2 regions of the Catenulispora sp. EB89 genome follow, and region 1 is predicted to be linked to the other one. Evidence: riboswitches for the same ligand, from Rfam matches in the RefSeq annotation. Region 1 holds a riboswitch; the other holds the start of a gene.
What was found. Region 1 has a riboswitch for ZMP and ZTP ahead of ABH920_RS05795 (bifunctional 5,10-methylenetetrahydrofolate dehydrogenase/5,10-methenyltetrahydrofolate cyclohydrolase). Riboswitches for the same ligand answer to the same signal wherever they lie in the genome.
Positions count from the first base shown of each region.

Region 2: it holds a riboswitch for ZMP and ZTP, as region 1 does, so the genes downstream of both, glyA (serine hydroxymethyltransferase) here and ABH920_RS05795 (bifunctional 5,10-methylenetetrahydrofolate dehydrogenase/5,10-methenyltetrahydrofolate cyclohydrolase) in region 1, are expected to answer to the same signal.

Region 1 is NZ_JBGCCU010000002.1:511,646-516,049, forward strand. Features, by position in the region: gene ABH920_RS05790 (PQQ-binding-like beta-propeller repeat protein) at 1-853, shown strand, start outside; gene ABH920_RS05795 (bifunctional 5,10-methylenetetrahydrofolate dehydrogenase/5,10-methenyltetrahydrofolate cyclohydrolase) at 930-1,766, opposite strand; ZMP/ZTP riboswitch at 1,793-1,878, opposite strand; gene ABH920_RS05800 (geranylgeranyl reductase family protein) at 1,911-3,230, opposite strand; gene ABH920_RS05805 (N,N-dimethylformamidase beta subunit family domain-containing protein) at 3,408-4,404, opposite strand, start outside.
Region 2 is NZ_JBGCCU010000004.1:350,008-354,411, reverse strand. Features, by position in the region: gene ABH920_RS11215 (TrkA family potassium uptake protein) at 1-136, opposite strand, end outside; gene ABH920_RS11210 (TrkA family potassium uptake protein) at 136-795, opposite strand; gene ABH920_RS11205 (class I SAM-dependent RNA methyltransferase) at 1,046-2,332, shown strand; ZMP/ZTP riboswitch at 2,335-2,464, shown strand; gene glyA (serine hydroxymethyltransferase) at 2,493-3,761, shown strand; gene ABH920_RS11195 (pirin family protein) at 3,807-4,404, opposite strand, start outside.

The DNA of each region.
Region 1 (4,404 bases):
CCACGTCGTCTCGCGTGCGACGGTCGATCCCCCGGTCGGCGACCAGGCCTTCCTGCAACAGCGTCCGGCGCTGACGCTGTGGCACGGACATGTGTTCGCGGCCTTCGGGGGCTTGTCCGGGGACTGCGGTACCTATACCGGAGCGGTCGCATCCGTAGACACCGCCTCGGGATCCGTCAATTGGTTCGAGGCCTCATCGGACGGACGCGGAGGCATGTGGGCTCCCGGCGCCGCGTCGGGGGGCCCGGACCGCCTGTACTTCTCGATCGGCAACGGCAACGGAGATAAGGCAAGCCAACCCTTCGACGGCACCGACTCGGTCGTGGCGCTGGACGAGAACGCCAAGCGGGTGGACTTCTTCGCGCCGGCATCATGGGCCGCCGACAACGCGTCAGACCTCGATCTGGGCTCGATGAACCCGGTACTGGCCGCCGGACATGTGATCATCGCCGGTAAATCAGGACAGGGATACCTCCTGGATCCGACGCACCTCGGCGGCATCGGCGCGGGCACGGCGTTCGCCGCGTGCGCCGCCTTCGGGGCGGCCGCGGTGCGGGGCGACGTGGTGTACCTGCCGTGCGCGGACGGCACGCGCGCGTTCCGGATCGGGAGCCAGGCGACGCAGCTGTGGCGTGCGGCGCACACCAACGGACAGCCGGTCGTGGCCGACGGCCGGATCTGGGCCACCGACTACGACGCCGGCGTGCTCTACGCGCTCGATCCGGCGACGGGACAGACGACGCGGCAGGTGTCGACCGGCGCGTTGCCGCATTTCGCCACGCCGGCCGCCGTCGGGGGCAAGCTGTTCCTCGGGACGATGACGGGGGTCGCGGTCGTCAGTGCGACGCCGTAGCCTTCGACTCCAGGTCGCCGCTCCCTGAGTCAGGGCCCCGTCACAGGCAGGGCCCCCTCAGTCAGGGCCCCCTCAGTCAGCGCCGCACAAGCTGCCGCCGCGCCGCCTCCACGGTCTGCTCCAGCAGCACCGCGATGGTCATCGGCCCGACGCCGCCGGGCACCGGCGTGATCAGGCTCGCCTTCTCCGCCGCGCTGTCGAAGTCCACGTCGCCGACGTTGCCCGGGTTGTAGCCGGCGTCGATGACGACCGCGCCGGGCTTGATGTCGGCACCCGTGATGAACCTCGGCCTGCCGACCGCCGCGACCAGGATGTCCGCCTGCCGTGTGTACGAGGCCAGGTCGGCCGTGCGCGAGTGGCAGTACGTCACCGTCGCGTCCCGGGCCAGCAGCATCATGCCCACCGGCTTGCCGAGGATCGGGCTGCGGCCGACCACCACCGCGTGCTTGCCGGCCGGGTCGACCTCGTACTCGTCGAGCAGGCGCAGGATCCCGCCGGGGGTGGCGGAGACGAAGCCGGGCTCGCCGAAGGCCATCGCGGCGAAGGAGTGCATCGTCACGCCGTCCACGTCCTTGGCCGGGTCGATGGCCTCGAAGGCGGCGCGTTCGTCGATGTGCGGCGGGACCGGGTGCTGGAGCAGGATGCCGTGCACGTCCGGGTCCTGCGACAGCTCGGTGAGCGCGGCGACGAGGGTGCCGGTGGTGATGGTGTCCGGCAGTTCCACGTGCCAGGAGCCGATTCCGGCCTTCGCACTGCGGTTCTGCTTCATCCGGACGTAGGTCACCGACGCCGGGTCCGAGCCGACGAGCACGGTCGCCAGGCACGGCGTCACGCCGTTGGCGGTCAGGGTGGCCGCGTCGGCCGCGGCCTGGTCGACGATGCGCCGGGCCGCGGCGGTTCCGTCCATGAGCATGAGCGCGCCTCCTGGGCGGCTTGTCACGAAGTCGCCCAGGCGCACGGCAAAGACACGGTGTCAGGCCGCTCCCCGGTGGTGTCCCACCTCAGCGCCAGTCACGGCCCGACAGCACTCTATTTGAAAACGCCGCTGATGCCAGTCCTACGCGTCCGGCGCGATCTTCGCCATCGCGTTGATGATGCGGTCCATCGCGTCGCCACCCTTGGGGTCGGTGAGGTTGGCGAGCATCTTCAGCGTGAAGCGCATCAGCATCGGATGCGACAGCCCGCGCTGGGTCGCCAGGCGCATCACCTTCGGGTTGCCGATCAGGCTCACGAACAGCCGGCCCAGCGTGTAGTAGCCGCCGTAGGTCTCCTTCAGCACCCGCGGGTACGCCGACAGCGCCAGCTCCCGCTCCGGCCCGGAGGGACGCGCCAGGGCCTGCGCGATCACGTCCGCGGCCAGCTCGCCGGACTCCATCGCGTAGGCGATGCCCTCGCCGTTGAACGGGTTCACCATGCCGCCGGCGTCGCCGACCAGCAGCACGCCGCGGGTGTAGTGCGGCTGGCGGTTGAAGCCCATCGGGAGCGCGGCGCCGCGGATCGGCTCGGTGCGGTTCTCCTCGTTGAAGCCCCACTCCTCGGGGGTGTTCTTCAGCCAGGCGCGCAGCAGGTCCGGGTACTTGACGTTGCGGAAGGACTTGGTGGTGTTCAGGATGCCCAGGCCCACGTTGGAGGTGCCGTCGCCCATGCCGAACACCCAGCCGTAGCCGGGGAGCAGGCGGGTGCCGTCCCAGAGCTCCAGCCAGGACTCCAGGTAGTCGTCGTTGGTGCGCGGCGACTTGTAGTAGGTGCGGTAGGCCACGCCCATCGGCCGGTCGTCGCGCTTGTGCAGGCCCAGCGCGATCGACAGCCGGGTGGAGTTGCCGTCGGCGGCGACGATCAGCGGGGCGTGGAAGGCGGTGTCGCGCTTGCCGCCGTCGGCGTCCGTGATGCGCGCGGTCACGCCGATCACCCGGTTGCTGCGCGGGTCCACCACCGGACCGGTGACGTTCGTGTTCTCGTGCAGCCGGGCCCCGGTCTTCTGCGCCTGGCGCGCCAGGATCTGGTCGAAGTCGGCGCGCGGCCGCACCAGCCCGTAGTTCGGGTAGGCGGCCAGCTCCGGCCACGGCAGCTCCAGCCGCATGCCGCCGCCGAGGATCCGCAGGCCCTTGTTGTGCAGCCAGCCGGCCTCCTCGGACGTGTCGACGCCCATCCGCACCAGCGACTTCACCGCACGCGGCGTCAGTCCGTCGCCGCACACCTTCTCCCGCGGGAACTGGGACTTCTCCAGCAGCAGGACGTCCAGGCCGGCGGTGGCCAGATGGTGGGCCGTCGCCGAGCCCGAGGGCCCGGCCCCGACCACGATGACGTCGGCGACGTTCTCCGAGGGCACGGCCTCGCTCGGAGCGGTGGAAGAGGTTTGCGCGGTCACCCGCCCGATTCTAAGCGCAGGCGGGTCGGGACCTGCGCGAGGGCCGGGCAGTGCGGCACACGGCGCGCACACGAGTCGCGGCACCCGCGATCCAGCAGGCGCGGACCGGCGAGCGGCGCTGCTTGACGCCGAAGCCACCGAGTTGATGCCGAAGCCGGTCAGCCATCCCTCACAAGCGCGCCGCCGCTACGGCGCCACCCCGCCCCGGCTCGGCGCCGGCTTGAGCTTCGCCGTGTTGTCCACCGCCGGGTGCGCCTGGCCGGCCGGGCCGGCCGCGAAGGCCAGCAGCATGTTGGCCGTCACCTGCTGCGCGAAGGTGTGCGCGGCGGCATCCATCTTGTCCGTGCAGCCGCCGCTGACCAGGGCGCAGTTCCAGCGCATCGTGCCGGTCGCGAAGACCCCGGCGCCCGAGGGCACCGTGTAGTACGCCGAGTCCGCGTAGGAGGCCTTGCCCTGGCAGGTGATCGGCGAGTGCGTCAGCGCCTCGATCGGGTGCGGGGTCGAGGAGTCCGACACCACCCGGTCGTACTCCACCCCGATCAGCCCCTTGAACGACTCCCCCGCGTGCGCGTTCGTGCCGGCCAGCAGCCAGGACGTGGGGTCGTACACGACCATGTTGGCGTTCGCCGGGTTGCACTCGTAGAAGACGCCGGTCAGCACGTTCTCCGGCCGCGGGTCCGGCGGGTTGCGCCAGTCCTGGGTCGCCTCCTCCGGGTTGGTCACGTGCATCGGGTCCTCGGCCGCGTCCTTGTAGTCCACCTGGATGCGGTCCTTGCCCAGCGGCGAGTCCTGGAAGCGGATGTGGCGGAAGATCGCGTTGGCGCCGAGGAAGGCGAGGTTCGTCCCGGCGTCGCGCGCCTGCGTCAGGGTCTGGCGCATCTGCGTCGAGTAGTACTCGTCGTGGCCCAGCGAGATGATCGCCCGCGCGCCCTGGAACAGGCCGGGGTTCTCGTGCAGGTCGAGGTCGGTGGCGTAGGCGAGCTGCAGGTTGTGGGACGCGGCCAGCTTCTCGGCGAACACGATCGAGGACTGCTCGTAGGTCTGGAACCGGTCCGCGCCGGTGGTGTCGTACGGCCGGTCGAAGGACACGATGCGCGCGCGGTGCGCGTAGTCGTTGTGCGGTCCGCCGCTGTAGAGGTCGTAGCCGCCGTACGAGTTGTAGGCCTGCCACGTGGTGACACCG
Region 2 (4,404 bases), on a different contig from region 1:
ACTCGGCCGTCGGCAGGCCCTCCACCGCGATCCGCGACGGGTCGCGGTCGATCAGCAGGACCTCGTGGCCGTTCTCCAGCAGCTCCTTGGCGATGGAGTTGCCGACGTTGCCGGCTCCGGCGATTGCGACACGCATCAGGCGCCCGGTCCCTTCGCGAAAGCTTCCTCGACCCGGGCGACGTCCGCCGGGTGCACCATGACCTGCACCAGGTCGCCGTCCTGCAGGACGGTGTCGGAGGCGGGCAGCACGGCCTCGCCGAGCCGGGTCAGGAACGCCACCCGCTGGCCGGTGGAGTCCTCCAGCTTGGCCACCCGGTGGCCCATCCACGCCGGCGAGGTGTGCACCTCGACCAGCGCCACCTGGCCGCTGGGGTCGCGCCAGATCTCAGTGGAGCCGGTGGGCAGCAGCCGGCGCAGCATCTGGTCGGCGGTCCAGCGCACGGTGGCCACCGTGGGGATGCCCAGACGCTGGTATATCTCCGCGCGGCGCGGGTCGTAGATGCGCGCGCAGACGTTCTCCACACCGAAGTTCTCGCGGGCCACCCGCGCGGCGATGATGTTCGAGTTGTCGCCGCTGGACACCGCCGCGAAAGCGCCGGCGTCCCCTATCCCCGCCTCGGCGAGGGTGTCGCGGTCGAATCCGGCCCCGGTCACCCGGCGGCCGGCGAAGTGCGGGCTGAGCCTGCGGAAGGCCCCGGGGTCCTGATCGATGACCGCGACCGTGTGGCCGAGATCCTCCAGGCTGTGCGCCAGGGTGGAGCCCACCCGGCCACACCCCATGATGACGACGTGCACGTTCGACCCTCTCGGGAGACTTCGGACGACGGACTTTCGATGTTCGTAACTCGACGGTACTACGGGGCGTGAGCCCCTGTTTCCGGGCCCGGCGGTGAGCGGAGGCGACTACCCCTAGGCTGGCGATGTGAAACGACCTACTGACCGCCGCTCCGCCGCTCCCGCCGCCCCCGAACGCCGTTCCGGAGGCTCCGGCGGCGCCCGCCGCGCCACCGCGGAGCGCGGCCCCGGCGACGCGGTCGGCAGCCGGATCGAGGTCGAGGTCGGCCCGCCCGGACACGGCGGCTTCTGCGTGGCGCGGCACGAGGGGCGCGCGGTGTTCGTGCGGCACGCGTTGCCCGGGGAGCGGGTGGTCGCGGAGGTGACCGAGGGGGACTCCAAGGACTCGTTCTGGCGCGCCGATGCGGTGGAGGTCCTGGAGGCCTCCGAGGACCGCGTGGAGGCGCCGTGCGAATACGCGGGGCCGGGGATGTGCGGCGGCTGCGACTGGCAGCACGCGAGCTACGAGGCGCAGCTGCGGATCAAGGGCGAGATCGTCGCCGAACAGTTGCGGCGGCTGGCGAAGCTGGAGCGCGAGGTCGTCGTCGAGGAGGTCGCCTCGCCGTTCGGCTGGCGGACCCGGGTGCAGTTCGCGGTCGATCCCGAGGGGAACCTGGGATTCCGCAAGCACCGTTCCCATGAGGTGGTCCCTGTAGAGGAGTGCGCTATTGCGTCCTCCGGCGTGGACGAGGTCGGCGCTCTGCAGAGGAATTGGCCGGGCCTGGAGACGGTCGAGGTGATCGCCGCGACCGGCTCCGCCGACCGGGCTCTGGTGGTCACGCCGAAGCGCGGCGAGCAGATGCCTTATGTGGATGCTGACGTAAAGGTGTCGGTTCTGCGGGGCGTCTCCAGGAACACGCACATCTCCGGTGTGCAGCGCATCCATGGACGTCCTTATGTGCGCGAGGTCGCCGAAGGCCGCACCTGGCGGGTCAGCGGAAGCGGCTTCTGGCAGGTGCACCCGGCCGCTCCGGACGTCCTGACCGAAGCGGTTCTGGACTTCCTCAAGCCGCGCGCGGGCGAGTCCGCGTTGGACCTCTACTGCGGTGTCGGATTGTTCGCGGTGCCGTTGGCGGAGGCGGTCGGCGAGGACGGCAGCGTGCTGGCCGTGGAGCTGGACCGGCAGGCGGTCAAGGACGCCGCGCACAATCTCGGGTTCGTGGAGGACCAAGAGGAGAGCACGGAGTTCCCGTGGGTGGACCTCGTGGAAGGCTCTGTGGACGAGGTCCTCGCCGACGACAGCTATGCGCCGGACGCGGCCGACCTCGTGGTCCTGGACCCGCCGCGGGCCGGCGCCGGACGCGAGGTCTGCGCCCGCATCGTGGCTCTGGCGCCGCGCGCCGTGGCCTACGTGGCCTGTGACCCGGCTGCCCTGGCTCGCGATGTTGCTTACTTTGCGGACGCCGGCTACGAGCTGACCGGTTTGCGGGCGTTCGACCTGTTTCCCATGACCCGGCATGTGGAATGCGTGGCGCTCTTGGAACCCGCGCAGCGATAGCATCTACCCATCGCGACTGGCGCAGAACGCACGCTTTTCTCCGGGGATGTCTCCGGGGCGGAGTGTGTGGAGGTGGAAGCGACCACCGGGAAGCGATCGATGTAGCGGGCACCGCGCGCCTGGGTGTCCTTCCGGACGATGACGCCCGAGGAGGCATCACATGCACTCGCCCGCCATTCCCGAGCTTGCCCAGGAAGACCCGCAGATCGCCGGTCTGATCGAGGACGAAGCCCGCCGCCAGTACGAGAAGATCCGCATGATCGCGTCGGAGAACTACGTCTCCGCCGCGGTCCTGGAGGCTTCCGGCACTGTCCTGACCAACAAGTACTCCGAGGGCTACGCCGGCCGCCGCTATTACGAGGGCCAGCAGTTCATCGACCCGATCGAGACCATCGCGATCGACCGGGCCAAGGAGCTGTTCGGCGCGGCCCACGCCAACGTGCAGCCGTACTCCGGCTCGCCGGCGAACCTCGCGGTGTACCTGGCGTTCCTCAAGCCCGGCGACACCTTCATGGGGGCCGGCCTGGCCGCCGGCGGCCACCTCACGCACGGCTCGCCGGTGTCGGTGACTGGCAAGTGGTTCAACCCGGTGGCCTACGGGGTCTCCCGCGAGACCGGCATCGTGGACATGAACGAGGTCCGCGACCTGGCTCTGAAGGAGCGCCCGAAGCTGATCTTCTGCGGCGGCACGGCGATCCCGCGCACCATCGACTTCCCGGCCTTCGCCGAGATCGCCAAGGAGATCGGCGCGATCCTGGTCTCCGACATCGCGCACATCGCCGGCCTGGTCGCCGGCGGCGCGCACCCCTCGCCGGTGGGCTACGCGGACGTCATCACCACGACCACGCACAAGACCCTGCGCGGTCCGCGCGGCGCGATGATCCTGACCACCGAGGAGTACGCGACGCCGATCGACAAGGCCGTGTTCCCCGGCCTGCAGGGCGGCCCGCACAACCACACCACGGCCGGCATCGCGGTGGCCCTCAAGGAGGCCGCGCAGCCGGAGTTCAAGACCTACGCGGCGACCGTCGTGGCCAACGCCAAGGCGCTGGCCGCCGGGCTCACCGAGCGCGGCTGGGACCTGGTGTCCGGCGGCACGGACAACCACCTGATCCTGGCCGACCTGACGCCCAAGGGCGTCACCGGCAAGGTGGCCGCCAAGGCGCTGGACGCGGCCGGGATCGAGCTGAACTACAACTCGGTGCCGTTCGACCCGCGCAAGCCGTTCGACCCCTCGGGCATCCGGCTCGGCGCCGCCGCGATCACCACGCGCGGGCTGAAGCCGGAGCAGATGGGGCAGGTCGCGCAGTGGATGGACGAGACCGTGCAGGCCGCGGCCAAGGGCGACACCGACGCGTACCCGCGGATCGCCGGGCAGGTGCGGGAGCTGATGGCGCAGTACCCGATGCCGGGTTGGGCAGCGGTCTGATGTCGGACTAAGGGGCGCCCACAGCTGTGGGCGCCCCTTAGAGTTTCAGCGGGATGGGCGACTGCGCGGCTTGAGGCGGATGCCCGGCAGAGGCGGCGCGGGGATGCGCTCCTCGACTGCGTGCCCTGCGATGTCCGGGAAGCGCTCCAGGTTGCGCTTCTCCCAGTCATTGCGGGCTTCCTCGATGTCTTCATGAGTGCGCCCCACGAAGTTCCACCACATGACGATGTCCTCGCGGAACGGCTCGCCGCCCAGCAGGATCAGGTGTGCGCCGGCGCGGCTGGTGAGCGTCAGCTCGCTGCGTCCGGTGCCGAGGTAGAGGAGGGGCCCGGGAGGGACGTCGGTCTCGGCCACCGTGAGGTCCCCGTCGATGACCATCACCGCGTGCTCGTGGTAGTGGGTCAGCGGGATCGTCGCCGACGCGCCGGGGTTGACGGTGATGTCGGCGCCGACGATCGGGGAGTAGGTGGTCGCCGGGGAGGTGACGTCGTCCAGCGTCCCGAGGAAGACCAGCGCGCGCAGGCCGGGGAGTTCGTAGACCGGGAGGTCCCGGTGCTGCTCGAAGTGCGGGGCGGTGTCGCGGTGCGCTCGCGGCAGTGCGGTCCAGAGTTGCAGGCCGTGTCCGACCTGCCCCGCTTCGATG